Regions from separate parts of the Peribacillus sp. B-H-3 genome, predicted to be linked through region 1. Evidence: riboswitches for the same ligand, from Rfam matches in the RefSeq annotation. Region 1 holds a riboswitch; each other region holds the start of a gene.
The links. Region 1 has a riboswitch for cyclic di-GMP ahead of ACN6MY_RS13015 (EAL domain-containing protein). Riboswitches for the same ligand answer to the same signal wherever they lie in the genome.

Region 1 (3,280 bases):
GATTTTTTAGTCAAAATAGAATGGTCGTATCGATTGAAAATACGAGGAGAATCATCAGGGTGAATCCAATCAAAGACTCTATTCCCTTCTAAATCATTTGGCGAATAGCCGAGTACCTTTTGGTGTGATGGAGAGGCATAGCGAATGTTTCCTTTTGTATCGATTACCTCGATTAAGTCCAGCGTATTTTCCGCAATCAGACGAAATTTCGCCTCACTTCTTTGTATAGCTTCTTCATTTCGTTTCCGTTCAGTGATATCGTGATACATCATCAAAAAAGCAGGTTTCCCCTCGTGACTAATGGTAATCCCTGTGACCTCTAAGTGAATTTGAGTCCCATCCACCCTTATAATGGTTTCTTCTGTTGGAGGTACAGGAGTTCCGATTTGATTCATCTCCTGTATTCGTCTTTCAATGATATGAACGGATTCAGGATGAAAATAATCCTTAATCGATTTTCCAACCAATTCCTCTAAGGACGATGTCCCAAATAATTGGATACAAGCAGGGTTAGCATATTGAATGAATTCGCCATGATACACAATAATTGGTTCAGGCGTAGTCATGATCAACTTTTTATACTTTTCCTCAATCCACTTCCTTTCGCTAATATCCACACAAGAGCCAATCACCTCATTGACTTGCCCACCTCTTCGGATAGGGCGTAACGAAGCAAGATACCAAATACCGTTGACTTGTCCTTCGTATAAAACTCTTTCTTCCCCGTTCCAAGCTCTTTGATAATAATTCCTTTTACTTTCTGCTTCTTCAAACGGAAGAAAATCAAATACTTCTTTCCCTACAATTTGTTCAGGTGTTAAATTGGCTCGGTAAAGCATTTCTCCATCACATAAGGTATGGAGAAAACGATTATTCTTTTTTATGAACTTAAAAATCATCCCCTGTTGTTGCCGAACTGTATCCCGTAACTCTTGACGAGCATTTTCTAATTCTTCTTCTAACCACTTTTGTCTATTTATTTCTTGGGGAATTCCTTCGCGATGAATAATTTGTTCTATCTCATGGAATTTTTCAACTATTTTATTTGGAGGCAACGGTTTACTAAAAAAGTAACCTTGTCCCATATTACAAAGGTGTTGTTGAAGAAAAACCAAATCATCTTTTGTTTCCACACCTTCAGCAACCACTTTTAGGTTTAACTGGTGTGACATCGCAATGATTGCCTTAACAAGTGTAGAATCTTTAGAGTCCTCGGTACAATGACGAACAAAACTCTGGTCAATTTTAATCGTATCAATTGGAAATTCTTTTAAGTATTGAAGGGAACTATATCCCGTTCCAAAGTCATCTAAACTGATTTGTACACCCATTTGCTTTAATTCCTTTAAAACAGGAAGAGCGGATGGAACATCCATCATCATACTCTCGGTAATCTCTAATTCAAGGTATTTAGAAGGAATCCCATTATCTTCTATAATTTGTTGAACCATTTCAACTAAATGAGGTTGAGAGATTTGACAAGCTGATAAATTCACTGCCATGACAAAAGGAGGTAAACCCATGTCCTGCCATGCTTTATTCTGTTTACACGCTGTACGCAGCACCCACTCTCCAATGGGGAGTATAAGCCCTGTCTCCTCTGCAAGAGGAATAAAATCTAATGGAGAAATCATACTTGTTACTGGATGTTCCCATCGAATTAACGCTTCCATGCCAACTATTTGACCTGTTACTAAATCAAGTTTTGGTTGATAATACAGTCTAAATTCTTCTCGTTCCAACGCTTGGCGAAGTTGAGTTTCTAATTGTGTTTTTTTATGGGTATTTTCTATATTGGACACCACTGTTTACCTTCTTATCCTTGTGAATTATTTTTATTATTTCTCCATCCGTTTGCCTGACTTTGAAATTGGTTCTTTTGTTTCATATTTTTTGAAGTGGATTTTATTTGTATATTTACTAATGGGTATATTAATTTCCATTCATTATTTATATCGGAACCTTTATTCTTTAAATCAAGAAGTCATGCCACAACCTTTCATTCCAGTATTTTCCCTTTCTTTTTTATTCATAAAAAAAAGGACCTACCTTATACCGGTTTATTTCCGTTTCACTCAAAGTTCCATCAGTAACTGGCTGACATAGTTTGGCACTCTTTAGTCCCTTTAGTTTTGCATCTTTACTTTTCAGATAATTTCCCCTTATCTATTTAATCAGAAAATTAGTCTCATGACTACTATAGTGGATACTTCTACCATTGCAAAGAAAAGTTAAAGATAAATTCTCAATTACTCAATAACACTCCTTTTAAAAAATCCCTTAAACTTTTTATCAACTCCTAAACAATCGTCAGTTTTTGTAGATAAAAGTCTGTAATATCTTTTATTATTTAGATGAAAAGAGGTAAGTAAAAGTTGTTCAAGTTTAAAAACATGAATATCGGGCTTCAAATAAATCTTATTGTTGCTTCTATTATGCTTATACTTTCAGCAGTATTGGAGTATATAGTGTATGGTCAAGTTTCAAGCGGTATAAAACAATCTGTTTTAACAAAAGCAAAGGGCGATGTAAAACTCGCTAATTTATACATAGAAAACAAATATCCAGGTGATTGGCATATTGAAAAAGGGAATCTCTATAAAGGTTCTTCCAAATGAAAGATAACAATGAAATAGTAGAAAACATTGGAAAATCTACTGGGGATACTGTAACTTTGTTTCAGTATGCAGCTCGAATTGCTACCAACGTAACCCTTAAAGGAAAACGAGAAGTCGGTACTCAAGCTTCACAAACTGTTACCGATGTTGTTATACAAAACGGAAATTCCTATTTTGGAGAAGCAAATGGTCTTGGAAATAAACACCAAACTGCCTATATACCTATCAAAGATAATCAAGCTCAACCGATTGATATGTTATATGTGGGTGCTTCCTCCGCTATTGTTGACCAAACGATTCACTCAATCTTTGTCATTTTCCAAACTGTACTTGCTATTTTAGTAGCCGTTGCTGTTGGTGTAGTAGTTCTGTACAATACAAGATTACGAAGACGCATTAACCGAAGCAGGGAAAGGTAATTTTACTGGAGATATTTCAGATGATGCCAAAGATGAAATTGGTCAATTAACCAGTGACTTTAATACTATGAAAACTGAATTATCTTCCTTGATTCAACAGGTAGGCGAAAATACGGAACAATTAAGTGCATATTCCATACAACTTACAGCAAGTGCAGAACAAACGTCTCAAGCAAATGAGGACATTAGCAATACGATACAAGAACCTGCAGAAAAACAATTCACAAGTATAGAAGAAACCTC
Region 2 (3,280 bases), 1.9 Mb from region 1:
TATCAATGCTGCCAAGATGTTCATCCATATATGTGAACATGCTTTCCACCTGTGCTGAATCCGAAACATCCGCAAAAAAGGCCAGGGCCTTCACGCCATGTTTTTCTGCTGCTGCTTTCACCTCTTCAGCCTCTTCATGATTGCCTGTATAATTAATCAGGATATTGGCTCCCTCACTAGCGAACTCAAGGGCAATGGCTCTTCCAATACCTTTGCTGGAGCCTGTAACCAATACATTTTTTCCCTGAAATTTCATAATAATCTTCCCCCTCCTTAAATCTTAAATTTACCGACAAGCTCTTGAAGCTCTTCGGCTGTCTTTCCTAGAGAATTTGAGGTTGCTTTGATTTCTTCCATAGAAGAAAGCTGTTCATAAGTAGCGTCAGAGACACGTCCCGAGAATTCCGATGTACTTTGGGCGGTAGTTTTCATTTCATTTACCGATGCTGCAACTTCTTCTGATGATGCAGAAATCTGTTCAGAGGCTGCAGATACCTCATGAATCTGCATGGCCACCTCTTCTGCAGAATCTAAGATACGCTTGAATACTTCACCAGCTTCATTTGTAAGCTTCAAACCTGCTTCAACATTTTCTTCTCCTTTTTCCATAACAGAAATGGAGGAAGCAGAATCCTGCTGAATATCCCTGATCAGCTCCGTAATTTGAGTGGCTGAACTTGCAGATTGCTCCGCCAGTTTTCTTACTTCATCTGCAACTACCGCAAACCCCTTGCCATGTTCTCCTGCCCGGGCAGCCTCAATGGCAGCATTCAGGGCTAATAAATTGGTTTGATTGGCAATGTCAGATATAATCCGGACAAAATCATCTATTTTTGTTGTATTGTCATTTAGCTTGATAATCGCGCTGCCAATTTGATTCACAGAGGTATTGATCAGGCTCATCTGCTGAATTAATCGCTGAATAATATGGTTTCCATCCTTCGCCTCACGTGAAGTAAGCGTGGAAGACTCTGAAACTATAAAGGATGATCCGGCAATTTTCTGGATTCCGTAGGCAGTTTCTTCAATAGCAGCTGCACTTTCTTCGGTCGTCCTTAATGTAATTTCATTGCCCTTTGCGACCTTCGCCACATCATCTGAAACCTTCATTGAATAATCATACGTTTCAGATGCGTTTGCTGAAAGTTCTTCTGCAGAGGCTGCAAGATAGCTCGAAGTGTCATGAATATTGGTTATCAGCCCATTTAAGTTTTTCACCATCTCACCGATGGATCCTGATAGCCTGCCCACTTCATCGCTGGATGCTGCGGCCATATTGATATCCACCGTCAAATCTCCTTTTGCGATGCTATCTGCAATGCCAACCATTTTTTTCAAAGGCCTAAGGAGCCTGTTTATTACAAAATAGAGCAGTGACATCATGACAATCAGCCCGCCAATGGAGATGAGGATCTGATTTACTATAGAGGAATTTAAAGATTTATTTATGTACTCTGCCGAATAGTCAATTCCCAATACAGCAATTGTTTCACCGTTATAGGTAACAGGTGTAAATACTGTTCTCCAAGTGCCGAAGCTGTCCTTAAAGATATCCGTAACCTGAGGCTTGCCTGTTGAAATTGCAAGTTTCGCTGTTTTTAAATGGATGGGGGCAATATCCTTGAATAATTGGCCCGGCTTATAAATTTCATTTAAGTCACTGGTATATCCAATTGGAGCAAATCCGCCCTGATCCGGTTTCCAAATATAGCTCCAGCTCATGATTCCCTGTTCTTTTTTTATCGAATCAAGCTCTTTTTGGACATTCTTGAACACAAAATTATCCGGACTTGAAACACTGAGAAGCTGATGTATCTGTTCAGGATTCAAGTTCTTTTCTGTAAGCATGCCGACACTGCTCAGTTCATGCTGTAAATCTTCCTGCATCTTATGCTTTAAACTGTAAATGCTTGTGCCAGAAAGTATTCCCGTTAAAATCAGCACAGTAATAAAAACAATAATTAAAATCTTGTTCCGGAGTGAAAGCTTTTTTATCATAAGTTTTCTCCTTTTTTTAATTTGAGGTTCCTGGCCATCTTTAGCCATAAAAAAACACACCTGTTTACGGTGCGGTACAAATTAAAAACTAAAATGTACGGCAGCCCGGCTGTCTTAGCAGTTTAACTGCCTTAGATCCGCGGCTTTGCGTCCCCATCTTTCAATGAGTTTGCCCTTGGCTAAATATCTATAGATTTTTTTAAACGTACCCTATTCCCTCATGTACAAATACTTATATCGGAAACAAACAATAAATATTAACTCTCATTTCAATATTTATATAAATTTCCCACAACTTCCATAAAGAACCTTACTGACTTTTACAGCAAAAAAATAACTTTGAATGAATTCATTGACGATTATAAGATGGCTTGTACAGCAAGGGTATCGATATCAGCGCATAAATGACGGCCAGTTTGATTAACTGGCCGATAGTGTGTATCCCGGAGTGCGGGATCTTTAATTTTCTTTTTGCTCTCCATTTTCTTTTTCTGCACCCTGGGCAGCATTTTTTTCTGCTGATTGTTGTTTAATCTGCTCACGTAAATTTTTCCGTAAATAATCACGCAATTGCTCTGTTCTTTTAATTCTTCCCATCGTCACTGCTCCTTCCATAATCATTTCATCATTAGTATATTATCCCGTTCTCCATTTCGTGTGGACAATATCCAAATTTTCTAATAATTATTCACAAAGGAAGCATTGCATCACTGATTTGTTTTTCCTGATGAAAACCCCTCGAATAGCCGCCCTCCATGTGGTCTTAAGACATTCTCAGTTAGAATAAGTACCCTATTTTTTTCATTATATTGATAAAACGCATCGAAAGCATCAACAAAGGTTTTCGCAAATTGAGCATCAAATTGTTTTAATGACCGGACAATCCACTTAGAAGAGCCGATCCATTTCCCGTTTGTTCTCAGCACAAACTCATGAAGAAGGCCTGCCAAAGTATTCGCTGAAAAAATCGCTTCTCCCCGGTCAGCTGCCCCAATGAAATCATCCAATGCATCGGTTATAAAGTACCTTTTTACATCAATGGTTTCTTTGCTCCAACGCTTCGGTCCTTGTGCTAAAAGCTCTTCAGCCTCTTTTTTCATTGAAGAAACGAACCCCTCATCTTTTAGGACGATTCCTTCTGAAACCATTTTTGGCAGGCATGGCTTTGCCCTTTCGCAATCGCTTTTAACATACTGCTGATAGGATGTTAAATTGTGCACAAACACTTCAACAGGCCATCCATTTTCAAATATAGATTCCCTGTAAGAAGATGGGACAGTCT
Region 3 (3,280 bases), 2.1 Mb from region 1:
GTGCATTGTTACATGAGCCTTTAATGCCTGGTTAATATGATGGTTCAGGGTAATATGATTGATATCGAACAGGTTATCAATATTGAAGGCTGACTCAGCACGGTTGATTCCTTCTTCCGTAAGCTGGACACCTTTCGTTTTTTCATCATACGTATAATGAGTATCCTTTACCAGCGTTCGGACAAAGGCATTCGCCTGGATATACAGTGCGGTTGATTTTTGTGCAGATCCGGAAATGATAAGCGGTGTACGCGCTTCATCGATCAGGATGGAGTCAACTTCATCGATTACTGCATAATGAAGCGGACGCTGAACCATTTGCTCTTTATACAGCACCATGTTATCACGAAGATAATCGAAGCCAAGTTCATTATTCGTGCTGTAAGTAATGTCTGCCTGATACGCTTCCTGCTTTTCTTCCTGTGATAGGCCATTTAGATTCAAGCCGACAGTCAAGCCAAGGAATTCATAAAGCTTGCCCATTTCAGCAGCATCACGGCTGGCCAGGTATTCATTGACCGTAACTACGTGAACGCCTTTTCCAGTGATCGCATTCAGATATACTGGCATAGTGGAGGTTAGAGTTTTACCTTCACCGGTTTTCATCTCAGAGATATTCCCGTCATGAAGGGAAATCCCCCCCATCAGCTGCACATGGAAAGGATAAAGCCCCAATGCACGCTTGGCCCCTTCACGCACAACAGCAAACGCCTCAACAAGCAAATCGTCCACCGTTTCGCCGTTTTGGTAGCGCTGCTTGAATTCTTCAGTCTTTGCCTTAAGTTCGCTGTCAGAGAGAGCAGCCGTCTCCTGTGCAAGACCCTCAATTTGATCAGCTATACGCTGAAGCCTCTTCACGTCTCGTTTGTTTGGATCAAATACTTTGTTTAATATATTAAGCATTCATTAACGCTCCTCTTTATCGATAGAATCAATAATACTTGCTGACTTAATGATAGATTTGTTATCTCAACTTTCCTGGCGGTAAAGCCAAGTCATTTTTAATTTTGAATGGGAGTGCGGCATGAAATGGAAGTAAAAGGCTGACATGCAGTCCCTGTTTCCTCATTCTCTTAACAGCCGCGCTTTATGGGCTGCTTTTAAAAAAACTGCCTAATAAGCCCACAATTAATATTACCATTTCTATATGGCAGGTACAACTTACTGTATTTGAATAAAAGATGGATAATATAGCATTAATGCTGTTAAAATGTAAATAGACTAGATTAAATAACATATATATGATAAATAAAGAAAAAGTTTCAGGATGTGGTGACATGATCGGAATCCGCGTGAGAAGTTTAAGAGAAAAAAGAAAAATGTCCATGACAGAGCTCGCAGACAAAGCAGGAGTGGCAAAATCGTATTTAAGCTCGCTCGAAAGAAACCTGCAAACCAATCCCTCTATTCAATTTCTCGAAAAAATAGCTGCTGTGCTGGGGGTGCCCGTAGACTCACTTTTGCATGATGAGCCTGACACAGAAAACCTGGATGCCGACTGGCTGAATATCATTCAGGAAGCCATGGATTCAGGAGTGACCAAAGACCAGTTCCGCGAATTTATTGAATTCAACAAGTGGAGATTGAAAAAAGAAGATGAATAAGGATCCTAAGCAGGAACCAAAAGCAATTTAAGTATGTAATATAGAAAGAATTCTTCAAGACAAAGCCCTTAAACAACCGGTAATATTACCGTATGTTTAAGGGCTTTCAAATTACATCAGCTTTCTGTATATGTATTTTCACAAATTTTCGGCCCGCCTTGATTGAATAATGATTGCTTTGATAAGAGAAATTGCCTGATATCGTCCTTGTTAATCCCAATTAATTTAGCTTCCTTAATTAATTCAACCCACTCTAGATCCAATACAGTCTTTCCCATCATTAACCTCCCAAAATACCTTTGTATTTCAGGCAGACCGGCCGCCATAGCATTATTCCACCCTTAGACCCGTGACTTTGCGTCCCTATCTTTCAATAGGTTTGCCTTTTTCTGCATTCATATAAAAAATCAGCTAGTTTTCTTATTATAATAGTTAAGCAGGTTAACCTATGCTGTTTCTTGTCGATTATTTTAGGAATTTTCCAACTATTTATTTACATTTTATACTAATTTTTAACAAAGAGTATCTTTTAACTGGGGGGAAATGCGCTTATAATACATGCAGCTGCACCGCATGTCGAACAATGAGGTTTTTCGTTTATTTGCTTCCTGAAGTGTAATTCTTTTTAACAGATTCATATTTATGCTGGCTGTTTTCTATTGAAACAGCCTGGAATAGCTTTTGATCCGTTAAGTCTGCCCCGCACACCGGGCAGAGCCATTGGCCATCACCCGCACTGCTAAAAGATGGCCTGTGGCATTTATAGCAATTTTTCCGGTACATACTGACAACCCCTTCATCGTTTAATCACTTTCTCGTTTTTTGCGTTTCTGCAGAATAAGCAATGTGCCTCCTGAAATGGTCAAAAATACTCCAGCCAGCAGGATGTTGTAAGTATCAGAAGCTGTATCCGGAAGCTTTTCTCCCGTTTGGTTATGGTCAGCATGCTTTGTATCCAAGTTTTGCGGCTGTTCAGGTATGCTCCCGGAATTATCGGGAGTATTGCCAGGTTGATGCTGAGGGGCGCCAGGATCATTGTTATCGCTTGGCGGCGGTGTTACAGAAGAATCCGGCTCTTCAGCATAAAATTTAAATAGAGCTTCAGCTGCAGAACCTTGGAACTCATTCCCCAGTTCTTCAGGCATCTTTACGGTATATTTTAGAGTTTCAGATTGGCCGCTTTTTAAGAAGCGAGGAGGAAATCCCTTAAAATCAGCTAATTTCCCTTTGTATAAGAAATGATTATTCTTGTCTTGAACGGATAATGTCAGGTTTTCAAATAACTCTTTTTCCGAATGCTTTTTTTCAACAAAAGAATAATAATTAAAATCCCTTTTCCCCTCGTTGCTAATGGTAATTTCACGAGGCATCCAGTCACCTGGCTTTAAATTGCCTACCTTAAATAAAAATTGATTAGGGTTTGTTTCAATATCAATTTCCTGCTCCGAAGCTTCCGAGACACTTGGATAGATAAAGCTGTATATCACCAATAAAGCAGCAATAAGCAAAACCGGCTTTGCCAATAGCCTTTTATTATGCACGGCATTACCCCGCAATCACCATGTAGTTTCAAATCAGCATCACAATTAATATAAATAAAGGCGGGAAAAGATTTCCCGCCTTTATTAAGCTATTTCATTATTATTTTGATTCTCCAGCAGTTTGCTGAGCATCAA

Region 2: it holds a riboswitch for cyclic di-GMP, as region 1 does, so the genes downstream of both, ACN6MY_RS22625 (methyl-accepting chemotaxis protein) here and ACN6MY_RS13015 (EAL domain-containing protein) in region 1, are expected to answer to the same signal.
Region 3: it holds a riboswitch for cyclic di-GMP, as region 1 does, so the genes downstream of both, ACN6MY_RS00040 (anti-repressor SinI family protein) here and ACN6MY_RS13015 (EAL domain-containing protein) in region 1, are expected to answer to the same signal.

The regions. Positions count from the first base shown of each region.
Region 1 is NZ_CP183879.1:2,619,408-2,622,687, reverse strand. Features, by position in the region: gene ACN6MY_RS13015 (EAL domain-containing protein) at 1-1,802, opposite strand, end outside; cyclic di-GMP riboswitch class I at 2,086-2,171, opposite strand; gene ACN6MY_RS13010 (hypothetical protein) at 2,376-2,618, shown strand; gene ACN6MY_RS13005 (cache domain-containing protein) at 2,615-3,037, shown strand; gene ACN6MY_RS13000 (hypothetical protein) at 3,105-3,280, shown strand, end outside.
Region 2 is NZ_CP183879.1:4,532,563-4,535,842, forward strand. Features, by position in the region: gene ACN6MY_RS22620 (3-oxoacyl-ACP reductase family protein) at 1-256, opposite strand, end outside; gene ACN6MY_RS22625 (methyl-accepting chemotaxis protein) at 274-1,998, opposite strand; cyclic di-GMP riboswitch class I at 2,095-2,182, opposite strand; gene ACN6MY_RS22630 (hypothetical protein) at 2,458-2,595, opposite strand; gene ACN6MY_RS22635 (nucleotidyltransferase domain-containing protein) at 2,706-3,280, opposite strand, start outside.
Region 3 is NZ_CP183879.1:5,305-8,584, forward strand. Features, by position in the region: gene secA (preprotein translocase subunit SecA) at 1-903, opposite strand, end outside; gene ACN6MY_RS00035 (helix-turn-helix domain-containing protein) at 1,278-1,604, shown strand; gene ACN6MY_RS00040 (anti-repressor SinI family protein) at 1,721-1,885, opposite strand; cyclic di-GMP riboswitch class I at 1,911-1,998, opposite strand; gene ACN6MY_RS00045 (hypothetical protein) at 2,202-2,387, opposite strand; gene ACN6MY_RS00050 (TasA family protein) at 2,408-3,145, opposite strand; gene ACN6MY_RS00055 (TasA family protein) at 3,246-3,280, opposite strand, start outside.